One region of the Providencia zhijiangensis genome, then DNA from elsewhere that is predicted to be linked to it. Evidence: riboswitches for the same ligand, from Rfam matches in the RefSeq annotation. Region 1 holds a riboswitch; the other holds the start of a gene.
What was found. Region 1 has a riboswitch for thiamine pyrophosphate ahead of thiC (phosphomethylpyrimidine synthase ThiC). Riboswitches for the same ligand answer to the same signal wherever they lie in the genome.
Positions count from the first base shown of each region.

Region 2: linked by a shared signal. The riboswitch ahead of thiB (thiamine ABC transporter substrate binding subunit) and the one ahead of thiC (phosphomethylpyrimidine synthase ThiC) in region 1 are both predicted to bind thiamine pyrophosphate.

Region 1 is NZ_CP135990.1:354,923-358,348, reverse strand. Features, by position in the region: gene QS795_RS01620 (ABC transporter ATP-binding protein) at 1-90, shown strand, start outside; gene QS795_RS01615 (HAD family hydrolase) at 123-800, shown strand; TPP riboswitch at 1,122-1,234, shown strand; gene thiC (phosphomethylpyrimidine synthase ThiC) at 1,382-3,349, shown strand; gene thiE (thiamine phosphate synthase) at 3,333-3,426, shown strand, end outside.
Region 2 is NZ_CP135990.1:3,047,848-3,051,273, reverse strand. Features, by position in the region: gene thiP (thiamine/thiamine pyrophosphate ABC transporter permease ThiP) at 1-487, opposite strand, end outside; gene thiB (thiamine ABC transporter substrate binding subunit) at 463-1,467, opposite strand; TPP riboswitch at 1,529-1,620, opposite strand; gene rppH (RNA pyrophosphohydrolase) at 1,734-2,267, shown strand; gene ptsP (phosphoenolpyruvate--protein phosphotransferase) at 2,272-3,426, shown strand, end outside.

The DNA of each region.
Region 1 (3,426 bases):
TTGCTCAACCGCTCATCTGAGCGTTTATTTGAACCAGGCACACGCCTTGAGTTAATGTTTAATAAAAATGAAATTCGAGCTCTAAGCTAGTCAACGATAAGCTAGTCAGTGAAAGGAACCCCATGCAAAACCCATCTACACAAACCAAATTAGCGATTTTTGATCTCGATGACACCCTGATCCGTGGCGATAGCAGCGTACTTTGGACGCAATATTTATGGGATAAGAAAATCATTACCGACCCGCGTTTTGTCGAAGCCGATAAAGAGATGATGGCACAATACAACGCGGGCAATTTGGATATGGTGACTTACTTAAAGTTTAGTTTGCAGACCCTTGATGGCATCAAGACAGAGCAAGTCGATGAGTGGTTAGATGATTTTGTGGATACCATTATTATTCCGCGCATTTACCCTAACGCATTAAGCACCGTCGCCTCATATCGATCTCAAGGGATCCCGATCATTGTGATCTCCGCAACGGTTACCTTTATCGTGAAGAAGGTAGCGGATCGCCTTGGCGCCGATGTCACGATGGGTATTGATATTAAGCGTTCAAATGGCTGTTACACCACCGAAGTCGATGGCATCCCGACCTTCAAAGAGGGCAAAGTTAAGCGTTTAACTCAGTGGATTTCCCACCAGCCCATCACCGATGCGTATATTTATTTCTACACCGATTCCGCCAATGACCTACCAATGTGTCATTTCGCCGATGAGACGTTTATCGTCAACGGTGACCCGCGCCTGCTCCAAGCCGCCAACGAAAATCACTGGCCGCAATATTCGTGGAGTTTGTAAAACCCATATTTAGCCAACCTAGTTTTAACTTTTAATTTCTAGGTTTTGGATTTTTAGGTTTTTAACTAACTGCCTTTCAAAGGTTCCTCTAAATTATTCGTGCTAGAGGAAGGCGGCAAACTAATCCCCAACCTAGTTTTAACTTTTAATTTCTAGGTTTTGGATTTTTACCCAATACACTGATTTCCCCTAAATTATTCGAGTGAGAAGAAGGTGGCAAGCGAGGATATCCCTAGGAGCATACACAAGTATGTAACTAGGGTAGCCGAGAGAAGCCAACGCACTTATCGCTTGAAGAATGACGGGGAAACTTTATACTGAAGAATCTTGTCGGAGTGCCTAGCATGTGCAAACATCAGGCTGAGACCGTTAATTCGGGATCCGCGGAACCTGATCGGGTTAATACCCGCGAAGGGAACAAGAGTAATCATTCAGCGCAATTTTCGCTCATTTATTTGGCGAAAAACTAGCCGCAACGCCTTACCATTACTCCTCCGAACTCCAGACAAGCAACTTTCTTTCGATAAACCCGCTATTGGCGTTTTACGCCGTATAGCCTGTGACGATGTCAGGAAATTGCTATGTCCAATAATGCTAATAATTCAGTTATACCGAGTACCGATATTTCCCCTAAAGCTGCGCCTGCACGCACACGAAAAGAGCAACGTGACGCCGCAGAAGACTTTATCAATACCCTTTCCGGTGTTTCATTCCCTAACTCTGAGCGTATTTACCTGCGAGGCTCACGGAACGATATCCAAGTTCCCATGCGCGAAATTCAGCTCTCCCCGACACTTATCGGCGGTGACAAAGATAATCCCAAGTTTGAAGATAACGAAGCTGTCCCCGTCTATGATACCTCTGGCCCTTATGGCGATCCGGCTTCTGAACTCAATGTTCACAAAGGATTGAAAAAAATCCGTGCGCCGTGGATCAATGAACGCACTGATACGATTGCCGTCGAGAATCTCAGCTCTGACTTTACCCAGCAGCGCTTAGCGGATGCGGGCTTAGATCACTTACGTTTTAATCATCGTCCTGCACCACTAAAAGCGCAAACAGGCAAATGTGTCACTCAGTTGCACTATGCTCGCCAAGGCATTGTGACTCCTGAAATGGAATTTATCGCTATCCGTGAAAATATGGGCCGTGAACGTATTCGCAGCGAAGTGTTAAGACAGCAGCATCCGGGGCAAAGCTTCGGCGCTATTTTGCCAGAAAATATTACCCCTGAATTTGTACGCCAAGAAGTGGCTGCCGGTCGTGCAATTATTCCTGCCAATATTAACCACCCTGAATCTGAACCGATGATTATCGGGCGCAATTTCTTAGTGAAAGTGAATGCCAATATCGGTAACTCCTCGGTGACTTCATCCATCGAGGAAGAGGTGGAAAAACTGATTTGGTCTACTCGCTGGGGCGCAGATACGGTGATGGATTTATCCACCGGTCGCTATATTCACGAAACCCGCGAATGGATTTTACGTAATAGCCCAGTGCCAATTGGTACCGTGCCTATCTACCAAGCGCTCGAAAAAGTGAACGGTGTTGCTGAAAATCTCACTTGGGAAATGTTCCGCGACACCCTGCTGGAACAAGCCGAGCAAGGGGTGGATTACTTCACTATCCATGCCGGCGTTTTACTGCGCTATGTGCCAATGACGGCGAAGCGCCTGACTGGCATTGTCTCTCGCGGTGGCTCTATCATGGCGAAATGGTGTTTATCCCACCATCAAGAAAACTTCCTGTATGAGCATTTCCGTGAAATTTGCGAAATTTGCGCCGCTTATGATGTATCGCTGTCTCTTGGAGATGGGTTACGTCCGGGTTCTGTGCAAGATGCCAACGATGAAGCACAATTCTCAGAGTTACATACATTAGGCGAGCTGACCAAAATTGCGTGGGAATACGATGTGCAGGTGATGATTGAAGGCCCGGGACATGTTCCGATGCAGATGATCCGTCGCAATATGACCGAAGAGCTAGAGCACTGCCACGAAGCCCCATTCTATACCTTAGGCCCCCTAACCACCGATATCGCACCGGGTTATGACCATTTCACTTCCGGCATTGGCGCGGCGATGATTGGCTGGTTTGGCTGTGCAATGCTGTGCTACGTGACGCCAAAAGAGCATCTTGGTTTACCGAACAAAGAAGATGTCAAACAGGGGCTGATTACCTACAAGATCGCTGCCCACGCCGCTGATCTCGCGAAAGGTCATCCAGGGGCGCAGATTCGTGATAATGCTATGTCCAAAGCGCGTTTTGAGTTCCGTTGGGAAGACCAGTTTAACCTCGCCCTAGACCCTGAAACCGCTCGTAAATATCACGATGAAACCTTGCCGCAAGCGTCAGGGAAAATCGCCCACTTCTGCTCTATGTGTGGACCAAAATTCTGCTCCATGAAAATTTCCCAAGAAGTTCGTGACTATGCTGCACAAAAGGAAGCGGGTATGGAGCAGATGTCGGAAGCATTCCGTGCTCACGGTAGCGAACTCTATCATGGGGCTGAGATTACTGAGGTCGTGAGTGATGAACAAAACGCTTAATCTCCCAAAAAGTCCATTTCCACCGACCGAGCATTGCCTCGGTCTGTACCCGGTTGTGGATTCTATTGAATGGATTG
Region 2 (3,426 bases), 1.1 Mb from region 1:
CAAGGGATTGAAGTAACATGCGGGTGGCGAGCGGCATATTGAAAAAGATATGTGCTAATAAAATGCCACGCAGACCATAAGGGGAAAACTGATAGTCAACACCGAGCCATAGGCACAACTTTGCTAGCCATCCGGTTTGCCCATATACCGACAAAATACCGAAAACAGCGACGAGAACTGGCAAGACTAAGGTCATTGCACACAAGCGGAGCAATAGCGTTCTTCCCCAGAATCGTCGGCGATACAGAGCTCTTGCAAGAAAAATAGCGGGAATAATGGAAAAAATCGCGGAAAGTAATGCCTGCCAAAACGTAAAACCGATGACATGCCATAAATAATCGTCGTCGATTATCTCGCTGAGGGAAATTTCAGGTGCGAAAAACCACAGAGCCCCAAAAGCGAGAAGGGCAACGACGATTAAAAGACCGGAGGCTATTACCCCCGGTAATAAGGTTAAATTGATTAACGACTGACGGCGGTTTGCCATAAACGCGTCCACGTTTGACGTTCTTTAGCCACTTCCGCCGCACTAAATTGCAGAGATTTAGCAGGTAGTGGTAGCACGTTATACACTTCAGGCAACGGCATATCGATAACCGGATACATCCAGTTAGTAGTTGGTAATGTGCCTTGGAATTCAGGAGTTAACATAAACTGTAAGAACTGTTTTGCCAGCTCTGGCTGCGGGCTGTGTTTCAATCTTGCCGCCACTTCGACTTGCATATAATGCCCTTCATCGAACAGCGCCGCTGCGTAGTTGTCTTTCTTATCATTTAAAATTTGGTAACCCGGCGAAGAGGTGTAGCTCAGGACAAAATCTCCTTCACCTTTTAAGAACAGCCCATAGGATTCACTCCAACCTTTGGTCACGGTCAGTGTTTTGGCTGCCATTTTTTTCCATGCATCAGCTGATTTATCGCCGTAGATTTTCTCAATCCACAACATCAACCCTAAACCAGGGGTGCTGGTGCGTGGATCTTGGTAAATGATTTTCCAATTATTTTTGCTATCAAGCAGTTCGTCCATACTTTTTGGCGGTTGCTTGATTTTATTTGTGTCATAGATAAAGGCGAAATAACCATAATCATAAGGAATGAATGTTTTGCTTGTCCATTCGATAGGTAATTTAAGCGCATCCGTTTTGATATCTGCAGGGGCAAATAAGCCGGTTTTTTCTGCGGAGTCGAGTAAGTTGTTATCTAACCCTAAGATAATGTCGGCTTTGCTTTTTTCCCCCTCCATACGTAGGCGATTCAGTAGTGCAACACCATCCCCTAGAGAAACCAGTTTTAACTCACATTCGCATTGTGCTTCGAAATTCTTTTTGATTTGCGGGCCTGGGCCCCATTCCGCAGCAAAGGAATCATAGGTATACACCGTCAACGTTGGTTTTTCGGCAGAGGCGAATGCAGCGAAACTTAAGGTGGTTAAAGCAATGAGTGAGGTAAAGAGTTTATTTTTAGTCATTTTAATTCCTGCGTAAATCATAAAAAAACACAGGATTTGAGGAGGGACCGATACAATAATTTGTAGGCGGTAGCTCAAATCCCTACGCCGGTATTAGCCGGATCAGGTTCTACGGGTTATTTCTCAGCCCAAATGGCACCCCGTTGAGACGCAGACTATTGTAATTACTTCAGACATATCTGCAAACTGTATTGATATAGGTTTACCAGTTTGGGTATGTGTGAAACAATTAGGCATCTTTCAAATTTGGTTATTGAGGTAGTCTAGTGATCGATGATGATGGCTACCGCCCGAATGTAGGAATTGTAATTTGTAATCGGCAAGGTCAAGTCTTATGGGCTCGCCGTTATGGTCAGCATTCTTGGCAATTTCCTCAAGGTGGGATTAACCCGGGGGAATCGCCAGAACAAGCGATGTATCGTGAGTTATACGAGGAAGTCGGACTACAGCGTAAAGATGTAAGGTTACTTGCATCTACCCGTAATTGGTTACGCTACAAATTACCTAAGCGTTTGGTGCGTTGGGATACAAAACCTGTTTGTATTGGACAGAAACAACGTTGGTTTTTACTTCAACTCCAATGTAATGACGCCGATATAAACGTGCAGCGCAGTAAATCGCCAGAATTTGACGGCTGGCGGTGGGTCAGTTATTGGTATCCTGTTAGGCAAGTGGTCTCTTTTAAGCGCGAAGTTTATCGCCGTGTGATGAAGGAATTCGCTCCCGTAGTTATGCCTTTGCAGGAACAGAAATTACCACAACGACCTGTTTTTAATAATCGTAGGCGCGGAGTTAAGTAAGCCTATGTTGACGCGTTTACGTGACATTGTCGAAAAGGTCGCGATGGCGACCAGTCTCACTCAAGCTCTTGAAGTTTTGGTCAACGAGACGTGCAAAGCGATGCGCACTGATGTGTGCTCGATTTACTTAGCCGATCATCCTCGCCAATGTTATTACCTAATGGCAACCCGCGGGCTGAAAAAGCCTAGCGGGATTGCTATTCGTTTAGGATTCGATGAAGGGGTTGTTGGCGCTGTCGGTCGGCAATCGGAAATGTTGAACCTTGCCGATATTCGCGAACACCCGCAATTCAAATATCTTCCCCAACTCAAAGAAGAGCAGCTCAAAGCCTTTCTCGGCGTGCCTGTCGTTTATCGACGCCAATTGCTGGGCGTACTGGTGGTTCAACAGCGAGAAAAACGGTTATTCAGCGAAACTGAAGAGTCCTTTATGGTCACGCTATCGATGCAGTTAGCGGTGATATTATCCCAAGCGCAAACAAAAGGTATTTTCGGGCAATATCGCCAAAACCGTCTCAAAGCTATTCCTGTTTCTCAAGGAATTTCGATGGCTTATGGCTGGCAAGATACCTCTCAACCTTCTTTAGACAATGTGTATCAAGCGACCACATTAAATATTGATGAAGAGCGTCAACGCTTGGTGATAGCGCTGGAAAGTGCGGCAGCAGAATTTCGTCGTATTAGTAAGCGGTTTATGGCGAGTTCATCGAAAGAAAGCGCGGCTATTTTCGACCTATATAACCACTTACTTAATGATCCCCAACTGAAAAAGCGGTTATTTACGGCGATCAATCAAGGCGCGGTGGCTGAGTGGGCGGTGAAAACCGTCATCGAAGATTACGCTTTGCAATTCTCACGTTTACGTGACCTCTATTTAAGAGAGCGCGGCTCCGACCTTCGTACCTTAGGGCAGCGCTTATTATTTCATCTCGATGATTCACTGACACCAACCAGCCAATGGCCAGACCGTTTTATCTTAGTGGCTGATGAGCTAAGTGCGAGCGTTCTTGCTGAATTACCGCTTGAGCAATTAGCGGGTGTGATTGTGCGCGATGGTGCAACTCACTCTCACTCTGCGATTTTGATCCGAGCGATGGGGATCCCCGCGATTATGGGGGCGGATATTGAGCCTTCTTTATTACATAATCGCCATCTGATT